Flectobacillus major DSM 103: one gene and its partner. Each later gene encodes a partner of the first gene's protein in a complex. Links are inferred from orthologs where the notes say so. Each region holds a gene or a part of one and is shown on either strand. Other genes may lie near its edges.

Region 1 (5,414 bases):
TTAGAATTTGTTCTAACAAAAAAGTATAATTGAATATTGAAACTTTGACTATGACAAAAATAGGTAATATTCATAGGGCTATTTCAATACTGTTTTGTAAACTACAGTACAACTTACAAATATTAATATAGGTAGAACTCAAAATGCTGGTGGAGGTTTCTGTCAGCTTTTTTTTTAGCCTATTGCCTTTTGTTTTCCACGAGTATATTTCTAAAAAATCACCGTATTTAGATGAAAAATATATTACGCAATATATTTGGCCCTTCCAAAGAAGAAATCTGGTCGCAACTAGAACAGCAAATCAATGCAAGAGTGGTACATACCCAACGGTTTTTATCGTCGGATATTAAGGTTTTGGTAGAACATAAAAACTGGACGATTGTATTGGATACATTTCATCGCCATGAAGGAAAAACCCAAATACCTTATACACGAATGCGATGTGCTTATGATAACCGAGATGGGTTTCGTTTTATGATTAAGAAAGAAGGCTTTTTTAGTGACTTAGCAAAATACTTTGGGATGCAAGACATAGAAATCGGCGACCGTATTTTTGACGACACTTTTATATTACAAAGTAAAAATCCTGCTCAAATCAAAACTTTATTAGAGCTTGACAGTATCAAACAACACTTTATGGCTTTATCTGAGCTGTCGCTTTTTATGGTAAAAGTAAAAGATGATGAAGGCTATTGGGGACAAACTTTTCCTGAGGGTGTCGACGAGCTTTATTTAGAAGTTCGTGGTATTCTAAAAAACCTAGAACAACTCAAAGTGATGTTTATGCTATTTGCTGAAATAATGGATAGGCTTTGCCAAATTGGTTCGGCCTACGAAACACCCCCCAATATTATATTAAAATAAAAACCTCCGACTGCCGAAAGGCAATTGGAGGTTTTTATTTAAGCATTCAAGAATCTATCTTGACAAATACAGGTTTCGTTCGCCGTACACTTTGCGGAAAAACTCATCCTTCAAAGAATCAATAAAGTAAATAGCTTCACCCGTTGATTTCATTTCTGGGCCTAATTCCATGTTCACATTCGGGAATTTATTGAACGAGAATACTGGAATTTTGATAGCCCATCCATTTTTCTTTGGTTGGAAGTTGAACTCGCTTAATTTTGCTCCTAACATTACCTTCGTAGCGTAGTTTACGTAAGGCTCTTGGTAAGCTTTACAAATAAACGGTACAGTACGAGATGCTCTTGGGTTGGCTTCGATAATATACACAACCTCATCTTTTATGGCAAACTGGATATTGATAAGTCCTTTTGTTTGGAGTGCCAAAGCGATTTTCTTAGTGTGTTCTTCTATCTGACGAATTACATTTTCTGACAAATCGAATGGAGGTAACACCGAGTGTGAGTCGCCCGAGTGGATACCCGCAGGCTCGATATGCTCCATGATACCAATAATATATACATCTTCTCCATCGCAAATAGCATCAGCTTCTGCTTCAATAGCATTTTCGAGGAAGTGGTCAAGTAAGATTTTATTACCTGGAATATCACGCAAAATATCAACAACGTGTTGCTCTAATTCCTCTTCGTTGATAACGATTTTCATCGATTGTCCACCCAATACATAAGAAGGACGTACCAGCAAAGGATAGCCTAATTCACGACCTAACTCGGCAGCATTATCTGCGTCTTCGCATACACCAAATTTAGGGAAAGGAATATCGTTTTCACGCAACAATGAAGAGAATGCACCACGGTCTTCGGCCAAGTCGAGGGCTTCAAAAGAAGTACCAATAATTTTGATACCATATTTAGAAAGTTTTTCGGCCAATTTCAAGGCTGTTTGTCCGCCCAATTGTACGATAACACCTTCTGGTTTTTCGTGCTGAATAATGTCGTAAACGTGTTCCCAGAAAACTGGTTCAAAGTATAATTTATCAGCAATATCGAAGTCGGTCGAAACGGTTTCGGGGTTTGAGTTAATCATGATAGCCTCGTAGCCTGCTTCTTTAGCAGCCAAGATACCATGCACACAAGAGTAGTCAAACTCGATACCTTGCCCGATACGGTTAGGACCAGAACCCAATACTACTACTTTTTTCTTGTTGTTGGTTACAGATTCGTTGTCTAACGAAGCCGAACCTTGCGAGAAAGTAGAGTAGAAATAAGGTGTTTTTGCTTCAAACTCGGCAGCACAAGTATCTACGCATTTATAAACACGTGTAATACCCAAGTTTTTACGACGTTCGTACACTTCAGATTCCAAACAACGCAAAGAGTAAGCAATCTGACGGTCGGCAAAGCCTTTGTGTTTAGCTTCTTCTAATAGTTCTTTTGGAACAGAGTGAATATTATATTTTTCTAATTCGTTTTCTACTCTTACCAAATCCTCCACTTGGTACAAAAACCATTTGTCGATTTTGGTAACATTACGAATTGTTTTGAACGAAATACCCATTTTGAAGGCATCGTAGATATGGAAAAGGCGATTCCAAGAAGGATTAGCCAACGACTTCATAATAGCGTCTTGGTCACGCAAGCCTTTACCATCGGCACCCATACCATTGCGTTTGATTTCGAGCGACTGACAAGCTTTTTGAAGAGCCTCTTGGAAATTGCGACCAATACCCATAGCCTCACCTACCGACTTCATTTGTAGTCCGAGGGTTTTGTCGGCACCGTGGAATTTGTCAAAATTCCAACGAGGAACTTTTACAATTACGTAGTCAAGAGCAGGTTCAAAAAATGCAGAAGTACTACCTGTAATAGCATTGGTAAGCTCGTCGAGGTTGTAACCAATAGCCATTTTAGCAGCGATTTTGGCAATTGGATAACCAGTTGCTTTTGAAGCCAAAGCCGACGAACGAGATACACGAGGGTTGATTTCGATAGCAATGATATCGTCGGTATCAGGATTCAAGGCAAACTGAACATTACAACCGCCTGCAAATTTACCGATAGCATTCATCATTTTGATAGCCATATCACGCATTTTCTGATAGATAGTATCAGGCAATGTCATAGCAGGAGCTACCGTAATTGAGTCGCCAGTGTGAATACCCATTGGGTCGAAGTTCTCGATAGAACAGATAATAATTACGTTTCCGAGGTTGTCACGCAATAGCTCCAATTCGTATTCTTTCCATCCCATAATAGACTGCTCTACCAATACTTCGTGAGTTGGCGAAGCGTGCAATCCTTTGTTAAGAGCTGCATCGAAGTCTTTGGGTTCATTCACAAAACCGCCACCAGTTCCACCCAAGGTAAATGAAGGGCGAATTACCAATGGGAAGCCTGTTTCCTGTGCAATTTCTTTACCTTCCAAGAAAGAGCGAGCAGTACGTCCTTTACAAACGCCTACACCGATTTCTAGCATCTTTAATCGGAATTTTTCACGGTCTTCGGTAGTTTCAATGGCCTTGATGTCAACACCAATGATACGAACGTCGTATTTTTCCCAGATACCAGCAGCGTCGCAATCAATAGCTAAATTTAATGCCGTCTGACCACCCATAGTTGGTAAAACGGCATCAACGTTATGTTTCTCTAAGATTTCAATAATGGACTTTTTCTCAAGCGGCTTCAGATATACATGGTCTGCATTGAGAGGGTCTGTCATAATCGTGGCAGGGTTCGAGTTAATCAAAATAACTTCGATGCCTTCTTCACGAAGAGAGCGAGCCGCTTGCGAGCCAGAATAGTCAAATTCGCAAGCCTGACCGATGATAATTGGACCTGAACCGATAATGAGAACGGACTTGATGGATGTGTCTTTGGGCACGGCTGTACTTATGTTAGTTTAAATAATTACGATTTATATAATATTAAATAACTGAGTAGTTTGTAGTATGCCTATTTATTTATACATTGCTTTTAGCAAGAATGAATAGGATAGGCTCAAAAATTGCACAAAGTTAATAGATTGAGCCGAAATAAGAAGGCTAGATTCATATTTATTGAATTTTTAAAATTAATTCTCCAAATATTCCATTTTACAATTTCTTCATTTTCAGGTTATTATCATACTACTGTAAGTCAAATAGACATTAGAATTTAGCTATTGTCTTGTTGAGCATAGTATTCAAGTATCTGTATGAGTGGGTTACTCATACTGCTAGTAAATAGCTAATAATCAATACAATTCGGTTATTGTACTTACGAGTTTTAGTTGTACTAAAGCTTGTTATAAATCGTATTATTTCAACTTTTGTGTACCCTGAGCCAGCTCCCAAGCAATATAGAATACGAGTTGAGCTCTTTTTTGAAGTATATCAAATTGAATTTTTTCAACATCATCACTTGGTTTATGATAATCTTCGTGTTCTCCGTTGGTAAAAAAGATGATAGGAATATTATGTTTGGCAAAATTGTAGTGGTCAGAGCGGTAGTACAATTGTAGAGGGTGCATCTCTGAATTGAAGCTATAATCAAGCGACAAATGGGTATATGTTTCGTTGATTTCAGTAAGAATTTTATCGAGCTTAGGGCTAATTTTGTCTGACCCAATTACATAGACATAATTAGAGTCGTTTTCGGTAATATGATAAGAGTCGACACGGCCAACCATATCAATATTGAGGTCACAAATAATTTTTGAGAGTGGAATAACAGGCTTTTCGGTATAATATTCCGAACCTAAAAGTCCCATTTCTTCGCCTGTAACTGTCATAAATAGCAAACTTCTTTTAGGTTGAAAGCCGTCGTGCAGAGCTTGTGCAAAAGCCGAAGCAATGGCCAATACAGAAGTTGTACCCGAGCCGTCGTCGTCGGCACCATTATTAACTTTTCCGTTTTGTGTACCTATGTGGTCGTAATGTGCCGTAATCACAATTACCTCATCTTTGTGTTCGCTTCCTTCTATAAAGCCCAATACATTTTCGGTAGCAATAACACCTCTTCCTTTTTTATTTTTGGCTGTGGGGTTATGGATAACGCTGTATTGTTCGCCAAAATATTTTTTGATATAAAATGGCTGAAAATATGATTTTTGCTGTAGGCTATCTGCTACAATGGGTAAAAGGCCATTGGCTTGGAAGTGGTTTGCAATATAAACAGCGGCTTTTTTTTGCCCAACCGAACCCGTAAAACGTCCTTCGAGTTGGTCGGAAGCCAAAAAGGTAAGATGTTTTTTTAGTAATGGTTGACTAATTATTTGAGCGTATTTGATAGCTATTGAGTCTTGTGCTTGTGTAATGAAGGGAACAAAGAGAAAAAGAAAAGGTAAAATTTGTTTCATGAAAATGATGTTAAAAAGGTAAAAAAGTAAAAAACAAAGAGGTAAAAGTATGGTACTATTACCTCTTTGTCTACAAACTTGTCAACCCAACTAAGGCTTATTAGAATCTACCACAATTCGTTTGTCACGGTTGGCCAACTCCCAAGTCATGTAATAAACCAATTTGGCACGTTTTTCCATTTTGTTAAATTCGATTTTCTCAACGTCGTCGGTTG
Region 2 (2,901 bases), 160 kb from region 1 along the record:
AACGATAAGTTTGAGGATATTACCAATTATGACAAAACCCTATTGTCTATCCATGCCGATAGCGTTTTGAATACTATTCAATCTGGTCAAAGTGGCTGGGAAGAATTTGTACCAAAATCGGTAGCCAAAATGATTAAAGAAAACTGCTTGTTTGGCTATCCTTGCGAAGTAAAAACAGTTTAATATTCCTTATATCAACAAAGGTGCTTGGAGTTATATTCCAAGCACCTTTATTCTTTTACTGCCCTCAAAACTTCCCTTTTACCATAAGGGCCTGGATGTTTTTCTACTTTAAACCCTGCTGCTATCAAGGCCTTTCTAACAACAGTTTTTGAACAATAGGTTGTCAAAAAACCACCTTTGTTCATAGCATTATAGAGCTTTACAAAGACCTCTTCCGTCCAAAGTTCGGGCTGGGTAGTAGGCGAAAAAGCATCATAGAAAATGAGGTCGATATTATTCCCCAAATCGTATTGAAGCAAATCTTGTTGTACTTTCTTGAGTTGAAAACCAGTATCAATGGCTACTGTTTGTTCCCATGTTGCTTCATGAATTTTGGTAAGCAAGTTTGTAGAAAAAATTTCACCATAATTCAAGGCTGCTATTTCCTCTTGTCCGATAGGGTATGCTTCTATTACTTCATATACAATATTGGTTTGTTCTTTTTGAGCTTCTAGGGCAGTTAATAATACATTTAAGCCCGTACCCAAGCCCATTTCAAAAATCTTAATAGTCTGTTTTTCTTGAAGTTTTGGCCATAGCCCCAGCTCAATAAAAACCCTCATAGACTCCTGAACAGCTCCATTAACCGAGTGATGCCACACATCCAAATCAGTATTATACAAAGTATGAGAGCCATCTTTGGTCAAAACTAATTTAATCATTTTTTTCGTTCATTATCATTCATCCGTTTGGCATAAAAAAGGCAGTTCGGAAGAACTGCCTGCAATTTTATAACATTCCCACAAAAGAATCAAACAAATAACGAGAATCGTGCGGGCCAGGAGAAGCCTCTGGGTGGTGTTGCACCGAGAATGCCGGCTTATCTTTTCTACGCAAGCCTTCTACCGTTTTGTCGTTCAAATTGATATGAGTAAGCTCTACATTAGGATTGCTTTCCAATTCTTCCATTTTCACAGCAAAGCCATGATTTTGAGAAGTAATTTCAGACAAACCAGTAATCAAGTTTTTCACTGGGTGATTCAATCCACGGTGTCCATTTTTCATTTTATATGTAGACAAACCAGAAGCTTGAGCCAAAATTTGGTGACCAAGACAAATACCAAATGTTGGTTTATCATTTCCTACGATTTCCTTAACTGTTTCTACGGCATAAGGCATTACAGCAGGGTCGCCAGGGCCATTCGATATAAAATATCCTTTAGGACCCCAAGATTCCATTTCAGCAAAAGAAGTTTTTGCAGGGAAAACCTTCAAAAAACAGCCTCTGTCGGTCAAGTTAGTAAGAATACTTTTCTTAACACCCAAGTCGAGTACAGCTACCTTAACATCAGAGTTTTCGTCACCCAAAAAGTAAGCTTCTTGAGTACATACTTGAGACGAAAGTTCAAGTCCTTCCATTGGAGGAACTTTGGCTAATTCTTTTTTTAATTCTTCAACATCTAAAATTGCAGAAGAAATGATACAATTCATCACCCCTTTTTCACGGATATGTCTCACAATTTGGCGAGTATCAACACCTGAAATACCTACAATACCTGCTTTTTCAAAATACTCTTGTAATGAACCATCAGCCGTTTTGCGAGAATGAATCGGAGAGAATTCATTACATACCATACCTGCTATCTTCACAGAAGCCGACTCTTCTTCAAGGTCGTTGACTACACCATAGTTTCCAATATGCGAAGTGGTATTTACAATTACCTGTCCAAAATACGAAGGGTCGGTATAAATTTCCTGATACCCAGTCATTCCCGTATTGAAGCAGATTTCACCGCCACTCGTCCCGATTTTCCCGAGGGCGTTGCCTCTAAAAACTGTGCCGTCTTCCAACAATAAAATAGCTGGTTGGCTTTGTGTTACTTTCATTGGTTGATATTTGGTTAAAAAATTATGCAAAGTTAAGCGAAAATGAATAAAAACGAAGAGAAATTCTCATCATCTCCCGATAAGTACGCATAATGTGATGGTAGTAAACTTTACTATTTCACTATACAATGTATTTTTATAAATAAAACAAGCTAAGTATAAATACTTGCTTCTATTATAGAACCAATATTGGTTGGGGCATAAAAAAAGCCTCAATCCAAAAGATTGAGGCTTCTATAAGGAAGGTCATCAAGACTATTCCTCTGTTTTTTCTTCTGTAGCTGGAGCTTCAGGAGTAGTTTCTTCGGCTGCAGGAGCTTCAGTTACCACTTCAGCAGAAGGAGTTGCTTCTACAGCTGCATCAGCTTTCTTAGAAGAACCACGACGGCTACGACGAGTTTTAACAGCTTTTTCTTCAACTGCTGCCAACAACACCTCGTTGAAGTCAACTAATTCGATCAAACAGATATCAGCGTTGTCACCAAGACGATTTCCTAATTTGATAATTCTTGTGTATCCACCAGGGCGAGAAGCGATTTTCTCAGACACTACACCAAAAAGTTCTTTTACAGCTTCTTTATTTTGCAAATAAGAGAATACAACACGACGGCTGTTAGTATCGTCAGTTTTTGATTTAGTAATCAAAGGCTCAACATACTTTCTTAATTCTTTTGCTTTTGCAGTTGTAGTTTCAATTCTTTTGTGAAGAATCAAAGAAGAAGCCATATTTGATAACAAAGCGGCTCTGTGTGAGGCAGTTCTGCCTAAATGGTTGAATTTTTTACCGTGTCTCATTGTTTTTCGTAAGTTGAAAGCGACAAAACCTTAAAGCCTATCGCTGCGGTTAGGATA

What was found.
Region 2: the proteins of carB (region 1) and carA are in contact, whole or in part, in a solved structure (PDB 1KEE), measured with the Escherichia coli proteins. The link is inferred for Flectobacillus major DSM 103 from one-to-one orthologs.

The regions. Positions count from the first base shown.
Region 1 is NZ_KE386491.1:3,039,768-3,045,181, forward strand. Bases 719-4,055 are described here. They hold carB (carbamoyl-phosphate synthase large subunit), read right to left. Parts: upstream 3,745-4,055; coding sequence 919-3,744; downstream 719-918. Other genes in these bases: FLEMA_RS69865 (hypothetical protein), read left to right, coding at 719-864. In the rest of the region: more of FLEMA_RS69865, read left to right, coding at 232-718; FLEMA_RS69870 (M28 family peptidase), read right to left, coding at 4,159-5,199; FLEMA_RS0124425 (M28 family peptidase), read right to left, coding at 5,290-5,414. UniProt on the Escherichia coli protein: Large subunit of the glutamine-dependent carbamoyl phosphate synthetase (CPSase).
Region 2 is NZ_KE386491.1:3,202,566-3,205,466, forward strand. It holds carA (glutamine-hydrolyzing carbamoyl-phosphate synthase small subunit), read right to left. Parts: upstream 2,050-2,901; coding sequence 952-2,049; downstream 1-951. Other genes in the region: FLEMA_RS70220 (hypothetical protein), read left to right, coding at 1-183; mnmC2 (tRNA (5-methylaminomethyl-2-thiouridine)(34)-methyltransferase MnmC2), read right to left, coding at 231-884; rplQ (50S ribosomal protein L17), read right to left, coding at 2,305-2,844. UniProt on the Escherichia coli protein: Small subunit of the glutamine-dependent carbamoyl phosphate synthetase (CPSase).